Regions from separate parts of the Mesorhizobium album genome, predicted to be linked through region 1. Evidence: predicted binding sites of a transcription regulator. Region 1 holds the regulator's gene; each other region holds the start of a gene.
What was found. Region 1 encodes PhoB, which activates phosphate uptake and scavenging genes when phosphate is short. Its sites were predicted from a motif close to TGTCATNNANCTGTCAT; they were not measured.

Region 1 (3,382 bases):
AGCGAGACCGCCTCGCTGAAGCGCGGCCGGCCGCAGGTTGGCCTCGCCCTCAATCCCGAGGCGGCGGCGGTGGTGACGGTGGTGCTGTCGCTCAATTTCCTCTCCGTCGCCGTCATCGACTATGCCGGCCAGGTTATCGCCGAGGAACAGCGGCGCCTCGATACGCTGACCATGCCGCGCGACGAGCTGATTGGCGAATGCACAGCAATCGTCCGGCGCCGGCTGGAGGACCCCGACCTCGATGTCGGCAGCGTCGCCCGCATCGCCATGGGCATCCAGGGCATCACCGATTCTCATGCCCGCGCCATGCTGTGGTCGCCGATCACGCCGCTGACCGATATTCCCTTCGCCGACATTCTGGAAAAGGAATTCGGTATTCCGGCCACCATGGAGAACGACTGCAACATGATGGCGGTGGCGCTGCAATGGCGCGATCCCGACCGCTATCGCGACAATTTCATCGCCATCCTGCTCTCGCACGGCATCGGTATGGGTCTGGTGCTGAAGGGCGAGCTCTTCACCGGCACGCATTCTTCCGGAGGCGAGTTCGGGCACATGATCCACCGTCCGGGCGGCGCGCTCTGCCGCTGCGGACGCCGCGGCTGCGTCGAGGCCTATGCCGGCAACTACGCCATCTGGCGCAATGCCAAAGGGATGAGCGAGAACTCCGAGCCGGTCGACGTCAGCGATGCCGACATGCGGGCTCTTGCCGCCAAGGCGCGCGAGAGCGCCGGACCGGAGCGCGAAGCCTACCGCAAGGCCGGCGAGGCGCTCGGCTTCGGCCTTGGCAACCTGTTCGCGCTGATCGACCCGGCACCGGTCGCCATGGTCGGCGTCAGCGCCGCGGCGTTCGACCTGATAGAGCCGGCGCTGCGCGAGGCCATCGCCCAGACCGCAGGCGGCCAGCATTCGAAGTCGATCTCCTTCGACACCGAGCCGAACGAATTGCCGCTCATCCGCGAAGGCTGCGCCATGCGCGCGCTCACCTTCGTCGACCAGGAGATCTTCGCGCCGGGCGTCCATGCGAGGACCGGTGCAACCGGGAAGAACGTCGCCTGATCAGTCTTCCCTGATCGCGTAGCCCGCCCCGCGAATGGTGCGGATGACATCGGGCATGCGGCCGTTGTTGACCGCCTTGCGCAGACGCCCGACATGCACGTCCACCGTGCGTTCGTCGATATAGATCGTCTCGCCCCAGACATTGTCGAGCAGCTGGCTGCGTGAGAACACCCGGCCGGGATGCCGCATCATGAATTCGAGCAGCCGGAACTCGGTCGGGCCGAGCCTGATCTCGCTCTTCTTGCGGTAGACGCGGTGCGATTCACGGTCGAGCACGATGTCGCCGACCTTGAGCACGCTGGACAGCACCTCCGGCTTGGCGCGGCGCAGCAGCGCCTTGACCCTGGCCATGAATTCCGGCGTCGAGAACGGCTTGACCAGATAGTCGTCGGCACCCGTCGAGAGGCCGCGCACCCGGTCGCTTTCCTCGCCGCGCGCCGTCAGCATGATGATCGGCAGCCGCTCGGTCTCGGGCCGCATCCTGAGGCGACGGCAAAGCTCGATGCCGGAAACCGCCGGCACCATCCAGTCGAGCACCAACAGGTCGGGCACGTTCTCCTGCAGGCGGATCTCGGCTTCGTCGCCACGGGTCACCACCTCGACCTGATAGCCCTCGGATTCGAGGTTGTAGCGGAGCAGCACCCCCAGCGGCTCCTCGTCCTCCACCACCATGATGCGTGGCGCGATCATTTGGCAGTCACCTTCGTTGTCAGGCCGCCGGCGCCGGCATCGCCGTCTCGTCCTGCTTCGGACGATTCGCGGGCAATTGGGTGCCGGTCAGCACGTAATAGGCGTTCTCGGCGATATTGGTGACATGATCGCCGATGCGTTCCAGATTCTTGGCGCAGAACAGGAGATGCGTGCAAGCCGTGATGTTGCGCGGATCCTCCATCATGTAGGTCAGGAGCTCGCGGAAGACGGAGGTGTATTTCACGTCGACGCGCTCGTCGTCGTTCCTGAGCTTGGCGAGCGCCGTGGCGTCGCCCGCCGTGTACTCCTCGATCACGCCCTGGACCTGGATCAGCACCAGCTGCGCCATCGAATCGATGGAGTGCGAAAGGTCGCGCGGCGCGGTGCTGACGCCGACGGAGCCGACGCGCTTGGCAATGTTTTTGGCGAGATCGCCGATGCGTTCGAGGTCGCCGGCCATGCGGATCGCGCCGACCACGTTGCGCAGGTCGTCGGCCATCGGCTGGCGCTTGGCGATCAGCGTGATGGCGCGGTCGTCGAGCTCGCGCTGCCTGGCGTCCATGATGGCATCGTCGGAGACCACGCGCTGCGCCAGCGCGTTGTCGGAATTGAGCAGAGCCTTGGTCGACGCGCCGACCATGGAGCCGGCAAGATCGCCCATGTCGCGGATGAGCCGGCTGATCTGCCTCAAATCCTCGTCGAAGGAAGCGACGGTATGTTCGGCCATGATGAATGTCCTCGTATGAACTCAGCCGAAGCGGCCGGTGATATAGTCCTGCGTGCGCTTCTCGCGAGGCGAGGTGAAGATCTTCTCGGTGCGGTCGAACTCGACCAGCTCGCCGAGATACATGAACGCCGTCTGCCGCGACACGCGCGCCGCCTGCTGCATGTTGTGGGTGACGATCACGATCGTGTAGTCGGCCTGCAGCTCATCGATCAGCTCCTCGATCTTGGCGGTCGACAGCGGATCGAGCGCCGAAGCCGGCTCGTCGAGCAGAATGACTTCCGGCTTCACCGCCACGGTGCGGGCGATGCAAAGCCGCTGCTGCTGGCCGCCGGAGAGGCTCTGGCCGCTGGCGTTGAGCTTGTCCTTGACCTCGTTCCAGAGCGCGGCGCGCTTCAGCGCCGACTCGACGCGGTTGTCCATCTCCGCCTTGCTGATCTTCTCATACAGCCTGACGCCGAAGGCGATGTTCTCGTAGATCGACATCGGGAACGGCGTCGGCTTCTGGAACACCATGCCGATCTTGCTCCTGAGCAGGTTGAGGTCCTGCGACCGGTCGAGGATGTTCTTGCCGTCAAGCAGCACCTGGCCCTCTGCGCTTTGCTTCGGATAGAGCTCGTAGATGCGGTTCAGCACGCGCAGCAGTGTCGACTTCCCGCAGCCCGACGGCCCGATGAAGGCAGTGACGCTGCGTTCGGGCAATGACAGGTTGATGTCCTTCAGCGCCTTCGACTGGCCATAGTAGAAGTTGAGGTTCTTGACTTCGATCTTGGCCTTCTCCACGGCGGTGTCGGCTACGTTCAGATCGGTGGACAACATCGGTTTCATCTGTCCTCTCTGCGTCCGGTGAGGCTGCGGGCGAAGATGCTCAGCCCGAGAACCGTCAGGGTGATTATGAGTGCGCCCGTC
Region 2 (3,382 bases), on a different contig from region 1:
GCAACGCGCATCTCCTCCGCAGGTTCGGCATAGCCGGTGATGAAGTTGAAGATCTGGGCGACATCGCGCGCGATGATCGGGTCGGTGGTGAAGAAGGACAGGTCGGTGTAGATTCGGGCGGTGACCGGGTGGTAGTTGCCGGTGCCGAGATGCACATAGTTGCGCAGCCTGCTATCCTCGCGGCGGACTACCAGCGACATCTTGGCGTGGGTCTTCAGCTCCAGGAAGCCGAAAACGACCTGGACGCCGGCACGCTCCAGGTCACGCGCCCAGCGGATATTGGCCTCCTCGTCGAAGCGCGCCTTGAGCTCGACAAGTGCCGTCACCGACTTGCCGGCCTCGGCGGCGTCGATCAGCGCGCGCACGATCGGGCTGTCGTTCGAGGTGCGGTAGAGCGTCTGCTTGATTGCCACCACTTCCGGATCGGCCGCCGCCTGGCGCAGGAACTGCACTACCACGTCGAAGGATTCGTAGGGGTGATGGACGATGATGTCCTTCTCGCGGATGGCGGCCAGGCAGTCGCCGCCATGCTCGCGGATGCGCTCGGGGAAGCGCGGATTGTAAGGCGTGAATTTGAGGTCGTCGCGCGGGATGGCGACGATCTCGGAGATCTGGTTGAGCGCCAGCGGACCGGTGAGCACGCTGATGCGGCTTGCCGAGACGCCGAGCTCACCGGCGACGAACTCGCGCAATTCGGCCGGCATCAGGGTGTCGAACTCGATGCGGATGACCGATCCGCGGCGTCGACGCTTCAGCGCCGTCTCGAACAGGCGCACGAGGTCTTCCGACTCCTCTTCCACCTCGATATCGCTGTCGCGGATGATGCGGAACGTCCCGGAACCCTTGACCTCATAGCCTGGGAACAGCTTGCCGATATACAAGCCGACCGCCTCTTCCAACGGGATGAAGCGGATATGGTGCCTGCGGTCCGGCAGGCGGATGAAGCGCCGCAGCGCCACCGGCAGGCGCAGAAGCGCGCTCATTTCTTCGCCATTCCTGCGGTGGCGCAATTGCAGCGCGATGGAAAAGCCGAGATTGGGAATGAACGGGAACGGATGCGCCGGGTCGATGGACAGCGGGGTCAGCACCGGGAAAACCTGTTCCTGGAAATGCTCTTCCAGCCAGGCCCTCTCTTCCTTGCTGAGCGCGTCGCGGGTAATGCTCTCGATGCCTTCCTTGTTGAGCAGCTCCATCAAGGTCGACAGGCTCTTCTGCTGATCTTCCTGCAGGCGCTCGACCTCGCGCAGCAGCTGCTCGAGCTGCTGCTCGGGCGTGCGGCCGTCCGGGCTCTTCAGCGCAATGCCCTCGCGCACCTGGCCGGCGAGGCCGGCGACGCGGACCATGAAGAACTCGTCGAGATTGGCGGCCGAGATCGAGAGAAAGCGGACGCGCTCGAGCAGCGGATGGTGCTCGTTCAGCGATTCCTCCAGCACGCGTCGATTGAACTGCAGCCAGGAGAATTCGCGGTTGACGAAACGGTCGGGATTACCGCCGTCGGGGCTCGCCGCCTCGACAGTGATGAACTCGTTCTGCACCGGCCTCAGTTCGCTCATGGTTCCTTGCCTGCAACCGTTCTCTTTGAACCCCATACACCGCCGGGCGCGTTATGGACGCTCTTACATGCCTTTCATGACGCATGATGTCACGGAATCACTTCGTTCCCGGGGATCATGCGCTTAACCGGCTCAGCTTATCCTCTGCCAGGGTTTTGCGACAGTTTCATTTCATCGATCTTGCAAACTGGCCGGTTATGATCCAGATGCAAACGGGCCGAACTGAAGGAGACGACGATGGCAGGCGGTACCATTCCCCATTTCCAGAACGACGCGGGCCATCCGGCGATCGATATCGGCGTCAAGGAATTCATGTGCACCGGCGCCAATCCGCCTTTCGATCATCCGCATGTATTCCTCGACATGGGCGACGACAATGAGAAGGTCTGCCCCTATTGCTCGACGCTCTACCGCTATTCGCCGAAGCTGAAGGCGACGGAAACGCAGCCCCCGGGCTGCCTCTATATAGACCAGGCCGCCTAATCCCGCGCGATCATGGATAAGGCGCGGTCCCGGCAGGTCGTCATCGCCGGGGCCGGCATAGCCGGGCTGACGGCGGCGCTCGCTTTTGCCGAGCGCGGCTATGCGGTGACCGTGCTGGAACAGGCCGAGCAGCTCGAAGTGGTGGGCGCCGGGCTTCAGCTTTCCCCGAACGCGACGCGCATCCTGCGCCGGCTCGGCGTGCTCGATCGCCTGGCGGTTAGCGCCATCCGGCCGGAAGCGGTGGTGCTCAAGGACGCCGCCACCTTGCGCGAACTGGCACGCGTGCCGCTGGGCCAGGCCGGCGAGGACCGCTGGGGCGCGCCCTATCTGGTAGCGCATCGCGCCGACCTCCAAGACGCGCTGACGGCGCGGGTGGCCGAGCATCCTGAAATCAAACTCGTCACCGGCGCGCGGGTGACGGAGATCACCGTCGCGCCGCAGGATATCGCTGTCACAGCCGAAACGGATGGTGGCAAGATCGAGGCCGCCGGACACCTGCTGGTCGGCGCCGACGGCGTCTGGTCGACGGTTCGCAGGCTGCTTGCGGGCATGGATTCGGCTTTCGGGAAGAACCGCTTCTCGGGCGAGCTCGCCTGGCGGGCCACGGTCGCGGCCGAGAGCGCCGCCGGCCAGGCCTTTGCGGCGATCGGAGCCGCCGACTGCACCACCGCTTTTCTCCATTCCGGCTTCCATATGGTCGCCTATCCGGTGAGCAAGGGCAGCGCCGTCAACCTCGCCGCCTTCACCAAGGGCGAGCGCATCGCGGACAGCTGGTCGGGCCATGCCGATCCCGCCATCCTCTCCAGCGCCATGCGCAGCACCTCGCCTTCGCTGGCAAGGCTTGTCGCATTGGCCGGGCCATGGACGGCGTTTCCGATCCACACCGTCGAGCAGCGGCGCTGGACGATGCCGCAAGGCATCGCGCTGATCGGCGACGCCGCGCATGCCATGACGCCGTTTGCAGCCCAGGGCGCGGCGATGGGCATAGAGGACGCCGCGATGCTTGCCGGCCTGGTCGCCGACTCCCCCGCCGATCCGCGGCAAAGCCTAAGCACCTGGGAGAATCTCAGACGGCCGCGGATCGAGAAGGTGCTTCGGCGCGGCGCGCTCAACCGGCTCGCCTGGCATGCCCGGGGTCCGGTGGCGATTGCCCGCAACCTGGTGCTGGCCATGCGGCCGGCAGAGAAGCTCGCCGCGGATCTGGACTGGCTGTATGGGTGGGAGGAGCGGAAGGTGGTGGGGCGCTGAGAAGCCTTTTGATAGCCAACCGGCAACTGGATACGCCGGCGGGACAGCACCCCCCTCTGGCCTGCCGGCCATCTCCCCCGCAAGGGGGGAGATCAGCT
Region 3 (3,382 bases), on a different contig from region 1:
GCCGCCTCGCCGAGGAAGCGTCCAACCCAGACGGCGTTGATCGAGCCGTTGAGCGACTGCAGCACGTTGGAGCCGAGCACGGGCAGGGCAAACAAAAGCAGCGTGCGGGGAATGGGGCCGCTGGTCAGATCGCTGGTCCGCCGGCGAGCGGGCTTGTCGTCATCCATGGCGGGCACCGAAAATGAATCAGGCCCGCGATGCTATCGCAGGCCTGATATGGATGCATCCCTTCCAGGCTGGGCCGGACGCTGGCGGTCAATGGCAGCGTCAGTTCGCGGCGAGGCTGCTTCCCGACAGGCCGGGCAGCGTAACCTGATAGACGAGGAAGGTGGTGTCGACATCGGCGCCGTCCTCGGCCTTGTAGGGCGCGCCGACCTGGAAGCCGTCCTGGGTCAGGAAGTCGTTGTCGTTGGCGACGAACAGAAAATAGTCGTCGGGCAGCTTCGGATCGAGCACGCTCGCCAGCGACATTGCTTCCCACTTCTCCGAGAGGTTGTTCTTGTCGTTCGGCGCGCCATTGTGCAGACCGAAGCGGCCGAGCTCGCCCTTGTCGTTGATGTCGATGAAGGCCGTCAGCTTCGCCGGCGTCACCGACGGGTCGAGCACGCCCTTCGGCGCGACCGGCTTGTCGGCGGCGTCGAACGGGCCGCCCGCGATGTCGGTGGCGGCGGAGAGGTCGACGACCTCGATTTTGCGATAGAGCGACTCGTCGCCCTTCACGCCCTGGCCGTTGCCGCTGTCTCGCGCCAGCATCAGGAAGCTCTTGTCGGACAGCGCCACGATCTCGCTCTGCGCGGCCACCTTGGTCTTGCCCTTGGCGTCCTTGAACACCGGCAGCGGCACGACATATTCGTGCGCCAGCTTGAGGTGGGCGAGGTCGGAGGCGTCATAGACCAGCGCGCGCGTGTTCTGGCGGGTCGAGCCGGAATCGCCGCCATCCTGGCGGGTCGCCGACTGCAGGACGGCGATCAGGAATTTGCCGTCCGGCGTCATCGACATGCCTTCGAGACCCTGGTTGTTCTGGCGGCCGGTCTCGGGATCCTTCGGATCGGGCTCGGCAGCGCCGGGGCCGGGATTGTCCGAAGCGAAGTTCGGCTTGCCGCGGCGCATCGGCACCAGGGCGGCCGGCGGCTGTGTTGCCGACATCAGGTGGCCGTCGGCCGAGAAGCGGTAAATATTCGGGCCGTATTCGTCGGAGATGAACATGGTGCCGTCGGGCAGGCGCACGATCGCCTCGTCGTCCAGCGAGAGCTTGCCGTTGTCGGCCTGCGGCAGCATCGGCATGTCGCCGGCGGCCTTACGCACGCCGTTCAACGGGTCGAGGCCGGTGGCGTCGGCGCCCTTGTCGTCGGTCAAGAGCCTCGTGTCGGCGAGCGTCGCTTTCAGGCCCGACTGTTCGTGTCCGGCGGCGGGCGCGGCGCCCGGGGCGGTCGGGGTCAGTTCGATCGCAACGGTGTTGAGGCGCGGGCGGTAGTCAGTGGTGCCGGCAACGTTGTAGCCGCGATCCGGCAGCAGCCAGAGCGAGCCCTTGTAGCCCGCGCCGTCACGCGCCCAGCTTTTGGTGTCGATCGCCATGCCCGAGCCCGAACCGAAGGTCTCGCCGAACTTGTCCTTCTGGCTGGCCGGAATGCGGCCGACTCCGACAAGCCCCTTGTTGACATAGGCGACGCCGTCGGCGAGCGCCGGGGTGAGGGCGGTGAACAGGGCCAGTGCCGCGCCGAGCACGACGGTTCGGTTGAGATGCTTCATGAAATATCCCCTTCTTGTCGAGCATGCCGGAGGCCAAAGCCTGAATGGGGGGCGGCATCCGGAGTGCGGCCACCTTTCCGACACGCGGTCTAGGACTTGAACGTGATGGTTGCGTGACAGAAGGGGTGCGCCCTATCCTTCTCCACAAGGGAGAAGGAGGCCGCTCAATCGCTCTCGCGCGCGACGAGCTCCAGCGGCCAGACTTCGCGCATGATGCGCGTGCCTTCAGGGCCGGCGAAGGCGGGGAGGGAGGCGAGCAGCATTTCGGCCAGCCGCCGGCCCATCGGTTCCAGTGATGGACGGAAGGCCGTCAGCGCCGGCGAGAAGTAGCGGCAAAGCGGCGTGTCGACGATGACGATCACCGCGATGTCGTGGCCGGGCCTGATGCCCATCTCGGCCAGCGCCTTGCAGCCGCCGAGCGCCATTGCGTCATTGTTGAAGATGATGGCTGTCGGCCGGTCCTTGGAGAGCATCACGCGCGGCGTCACCTGGTAGCCGCCGGCCTCGTTGATGAAGCCGTCGGCGATCAGGCCGGGGTCGACTTCGATGCCGTGCCGCTTCAGCGCCTTGCGGTAGCCGTCGAGGAACAGGTAGCCGAAGTTGAGATCAAGCGAAGGGCGGATGGCGGCAATGCGGCGGTGGCCGCGCGCGACCAGCCGGTCGACGGCTTCATCACCCGCCTTCTCGAAATCGATATCAAGCGAAGGATAGGTGTCGCCGCCGGACTGACTTCGGCCAAGCGTGGCAAAAGGAAAGCCGGCCTTGCTGAGATAGTCGATCCGATCGTCTTCCCGTCGTGTATTGGCCAACACGACCGCATCGGCCCGGCGCGTCTCAACCACGCGGCGCAGCCTCTCCTGCTGATATTGGCCGGGCTCACCCATGACGACCATCAGATCCAGGTCATACTCGGCGAGCCGCGCCTGCAGACCGGTCAGGAACGGGATGAAGAACGGCTCGCCATATTGCTGGTCGCCGGGATGCGGCTGCAGCATGAAAGCGATTGAACGGGTGGCGCCCTGGCGCAGGCTGCGGCCCGACTGGTTGGGCGAATAGTTCAGCTTCCTGGCTGCCTCAAGCACGCGCTGGCGCGTCTCCGCATTGACATCGGCGCGGCCGTTCAGCGCGCGGGACACGGTGCCGATCGAAATGTTCAGGTGACGCGCGAGATCGTGGATGCTGGACGCCAAAGCCGGTTCTCCCCCTGTCTTCGCTAGCACCGGCCGCCCTTCAGGCCAAGCAGTGGATGTCGATTTTCGCGAGCAGGTGATTGACATTCTACGCTATCGGGTGTGTTGTCGTAAACGTTTACGGAAAAACGTTTACGGTGACGTGGATGCCGTGACACTCGGCCTGGAGGGGCCGAGCGGAGGAGGAGCGCTGGATGATGAAGGTCGTCCTGGTCGGGTGCGGAGCTATGAGCAGGCAGTGGCTCGATGCCGCAAGGCGGATCGAGGGGCTGGCGATCGTCGGCCTCGTGGATCTCGATGCCGAGCGGGCGCAGGCGAGGGCTCGCGAATATGGGCTTGCCGCCGCCGTCATCGGCACCAGCGTTGACGCCGTTCTCGATGAGACAAAACCCGACGCCGTGTTCGACGTCGTGGTTCCCGCGGCCCGGCGCGAAGTCGCCTTC
Region 4 (3,382 bases), on a different contig from region 1:
GCGAGGAAACCGGCCGCCTGCGGCACGAGGTCGAGCCGCGCCGTGTCTGCCCCGCGCACGATCAGCGCCAGACGATCGAGCGCTTCGATGCGCAGGCCGAATTCCTCGATCATCGTGTCGAAGGTGCAGCGATCGCCGCGATGGCTCCAGAAAACGCCTTCGATGTCGAAGGGAACCGCGGCGAAGCGATCGGCCACCAGAGGCACCTCGGCCGGATCGACGAAGAGGAATACCGCGTCGGGATCGACGAAGCGGCGGATCAGCCAGGGGCAGGCGATGCGATCGACCTTCGGCCGGGAACGGGTGACCCATACGGTGCGGCCCTTCGCGTCGCGCGGCGGGATCGCGCCGGCCGCGACCAGCGGCGCCTTGGCGGCGGCCCAGGCCTCGAAGCCGCCTTCGAGGGACTCCGCCGGAATGCCTTCATGGCGCAGCCAAGCGGCGACGCCTTGCGAGAGTTTTTCCCCCCGCTGGCAGATGACGACGGCCCTTGATCCGGAGAACTCGGTCGCCCAGGTCGAGACGGTTCTGTAGTCGCGCCGGTAAGAAGCCGGCAGCAGCCGCGGATCGGCTTGATAATCCTCATCGATGCGCACGTCGATGAGAACCGGCGCATCCGGCAGGCCGACGAGACGGGCAAGCTGCGGAACGGTGATTGCGGTAGTTGACGGCATGGCGTCCACCTCCTGAACGAAGAGAGTTTGGACGCGATCGTTGGGCTGACGCCTCACGGGGTCGTCGCGGGGAACCCCTTGCCAGGATGCTGGATCGCCCGCCGCCGATTGTCAAGAATCCAATTGTCAAAGGAAGACGAAGCCTCCGCCCCGCCCTCCCATCGCGAACGCCGTTTCGCTTACTGCGCTGTCCAGCCGCCATCCATCGGCAAGGTCGTGCCGGTCATCTGCCTGGCGGCGTCCGAGCAAAGGAACAGCGTCAGCGCCGCAAGCTCCTCGACGGTGACGAACTCCTTGGTCGGCTGCGCGGCAAGCAGCACGTCGTGCTTGACCTGCTCCTCAGTCATGCCGCGCGCCTTCATCGTGTCGGGGATCTGCTTCTCGACCAGCGGCGTCCAGACATAGCCGGGAGCGATCGCGTTGACGGTGATGCCGTCCTGCGCCACTTCCAGCGCCACCGTCTTGGTCAGGCCGGCAATGCCGTGCTTGGCCGAGACATAGGCCGACTTGAACGGCGAGGCGACCAGCGCATGCGCCGAGGCCGTGTTGATGATGCGGCCCCATTTGCGCTGCTTCATGCCGGGCAGCGCCGCCTTGATGGCATAGAAGGCGGCAAGCAGGTTGATGCGGATGATGGCTTCCCACTTGTCGTCCGGAAATTCGTCGATCGGCGCGACATGCTGGATGCCGGCATTGTTGACCAGGATGTCGAGGCTGCCGAACGCCTCCTCGGCCTCGCGCACCATGGCGGTGACCGCCGTGCCGTCCATCATGTTGGCGCCCGAATAGCGGCACTTGACACCGAAATCCTTCTCGATGCCGGCGCGCTCCTGCTCGATCGCCGCAGCATCGCCCAGGCCGTTGATGGTGACGTTGGCACCCTCGGCGGCAAAGGCGCGGGCGATTGCCAGGCCGATGCCGCTGGTCGAGCCGGTGACGAGCGCATTCTTCGAAGACAGGGAACCCATGGGAGATCTCGCGACAGGTGGGAGGGGCTGTAGGCGCACATAGTTTGTGCATCGCAACATAACAATGCCATGACCATATGTCGCTGCGATTACAATGTTGTGATGCTGTCAGGGGGCCTGGGAGCTGGCGAACGAAGGGATGACATGGCACTGTCATGGTGCCGTGCAACATACTCTTCCTGCGCGTTTCGCGTGTGTCATTCCTGAATCGATGGGTGAACAGCTTGGAAATCGCCGATGTCGTCAAGCGCGCCTATGCGATGCCGCTCACCAACCCTTCCTTCCCGCCCGGCCCCTATCGTTTCTTCGACCGCGAATACATCATCATCACCTACCGCACGACGCGCGAAGCGTTGGAGGCGGTGGTGCCGGCGCCGCTGGAGATCGATGAGCCGCTGGTCAAGTACGAGTTCATCCGCATGCCTGATTCGACTGGCTTCGGCGATTATACCGAGACCGGCCAGGTGATCCCGGTGCGCTTCGGAGGACAGCATGGCGGCTATGTCCATTCCATGTATCTCGACGACGACGCGCCGATCGCCGGCGGCCGCGAGCTCTGGGGTTTCCCCAAGAAGCTCGCCAGCCCCAAGATCGTGCATGAGGGCGAGGTGGTGGTGGGCACCCTGCACTATGGCAGCGTTCTGTGCGCCACCGGCACCATGGGTTACAAGCACCGCGAGGCCGACCACGATTCCGTGCTCGCCTCGCTCGCCGCGCCCAACTTCCTCATCAAGATCATCCCGCATGTCGACGGCTCGCCGCGCATTTGCGAGCTGGTTCGCTACTACCTCACCGATGTGACGCTGAAGGAAGCCTGGACGGCGCCCGCCGCGCTCGACCTTCGGCCTCATGTCATGGCCGATGTGGCCAAGCTGCCGGTGCTCGAGGTCGTCTCGGCCGTCCACTTCACCGCTGACCTGACGCTCGGGCTGGGCGAGGTCGTCCACGACTATCTCACCGATCGCGACCGGTACGCCGCCAGCGCAATCCAGCCGGAGAAGGCTCGTGCTTGAACGCACCCGCAACAAGGCGGTCGCCGCCACCATCGAGGAAATAACGGCGCAATATGACCGCATCGCCCTGGTCTTCCAGGGCGGCGGCGCGCTCGGCGCCTATCAGGCCGGCGTCTATCAGGCGCTTTCCGATGCCGGCTGCGAGCCGACCTGGCTCTCCGGCGTTTCGATCGGCGCGATCAACGCCTCGATCATCGCCGGCAATGAGCCGAGCCGTCGCCTGCAGCGGCTGGAGCAGTTCTGGCAGACGGTCTCCGGCCGCAAGATCTGGGCCTACACTCCGGAAGGCGACATCTACCGCGACATCCGCAACCGCTCCTCGTCGTGGATGACAATGATGATGGGCCAGCCCGGCTTCTTCAAGCCGCGCAGTCCCAATCCCTGGTTCCAGCCGCCCGGCGCCGATGGCGCCACCAGCTTCTACGACACCGCCGAACTGAAGGACACGCTGGAGAGCGTGATCGATTTCGATGTGCTCAACGACGGCAAGAAGCGGTTGAGCGTCGGCGCGGTCAATGTGAGAACCGGCAACTTCGTCTATTTCGACACCGACAAGGTGCGCATCGGGCCGGAGCACATCATGGCGAGCGGCGCGCTGCCGCCGGCCTTCCCCTCGATCCGCATCGAGGGCGAATATTACTGGGACGGCGGCATCGTCTCCAACACGCCGCTGCAATATCTGCTCGACCAGGAGGAGGACCGCTCCTCGCTGGTGTTCCAGGTCGAT

Region 2: RFN28_RS29730 (RNA degradosome polyphosphate kinase) is a predicted target of PhoB. The motif match lies at 1,711-1,727, and genes of this name have one in related genera.
Region 3: RFN28_RS13530 (esterase-like activity of phytase family protein) is a predicted target of PhoB. The motif match lies at 1,852-1,868, and genes of this name have one in related genera.
Region 4: RFN28_RS26020 (acetoacetate decarboxylase) is a predicted target of PhoB. The motif match lies at 1,783-1,799, and genes of this name have one in related genera.

The regions. Positions count from the first base shown of each region.
Region 1 is NZ_JAVIIW010000012.1:135,001-138,382, reverse strand. Features, by position in the region: gene RFN28_RS12905 (ROK family transcriptional regulator) at 1-1,059, shown strand, start outside; gene phoB (phosphate regulon transcriptional regulator PhoB) at 1,060-1,749, opposite strand; gene phoU (phosphate signaling complex protein PhoU) at 1,769-2,476, opposite strand; gene pstB (phosphate ABC transporter ATP-binding protein PstB) at 2,498-3,301, opposite strand; gene pstA (phosphate ABC transporter permease PstA) at 3,298-3,382, opposite strand, start outside.
Region 2 is NZ_JAVIIW010000053.1:32,367-35,748, forward strand. Features, by position in the region: gene RFN28_RS29730 (RNA degradosome polyphosphate kinase) at 1-1,553, opposite strand, end outside; gene RFN28_RS29735 (zinc-finger domain-containing protein) at 1,791-2,036, shown strand; gene RFN28_RS29740 (FAD-dependent monooxygenase) at 2,049-3,284, shown strand.
Region 3 is NZ_JAVIIW010000013.1:104,220-107,601, forward strand. Features, by position in the region: gene RFN28_RS13525 (MATE family efflux transporter) at 1-167, opposite strand, end outside; gene RFN28_RS13530 (esterase-like activity of phytase family protein) at 268-1,749, opposite strand; gene RFN28_RS13535 (LacI family DNA-binding transcriptional regulator) at 1,914-2,939, opposite strand; gene RFN28_RS13540 (Gfo/Idh/MocA family protein) at 3,134-3,382, shown strand, end outside.
Region 4 is NZ_JAVIIW010000038.1:62,411-65,792, forward strand. Features, by position in the region: gene RFN28_RS26010 (chromate resistance protein ChrB domain-containing protein) at 1-674, opposite strand, end outside; gene RFN28_RS26015 (3-hydroxybutyrate dehydrogenase) at 854-1,642, opposite strand; gene RFN28_RS26020 (acetoacetate decarboxylase) at 1,867-2,655, shown strand; gene RFN28_RS26025 (patatin-like phospholipase family protein) at 2,648-3,382, shown strand, end outside.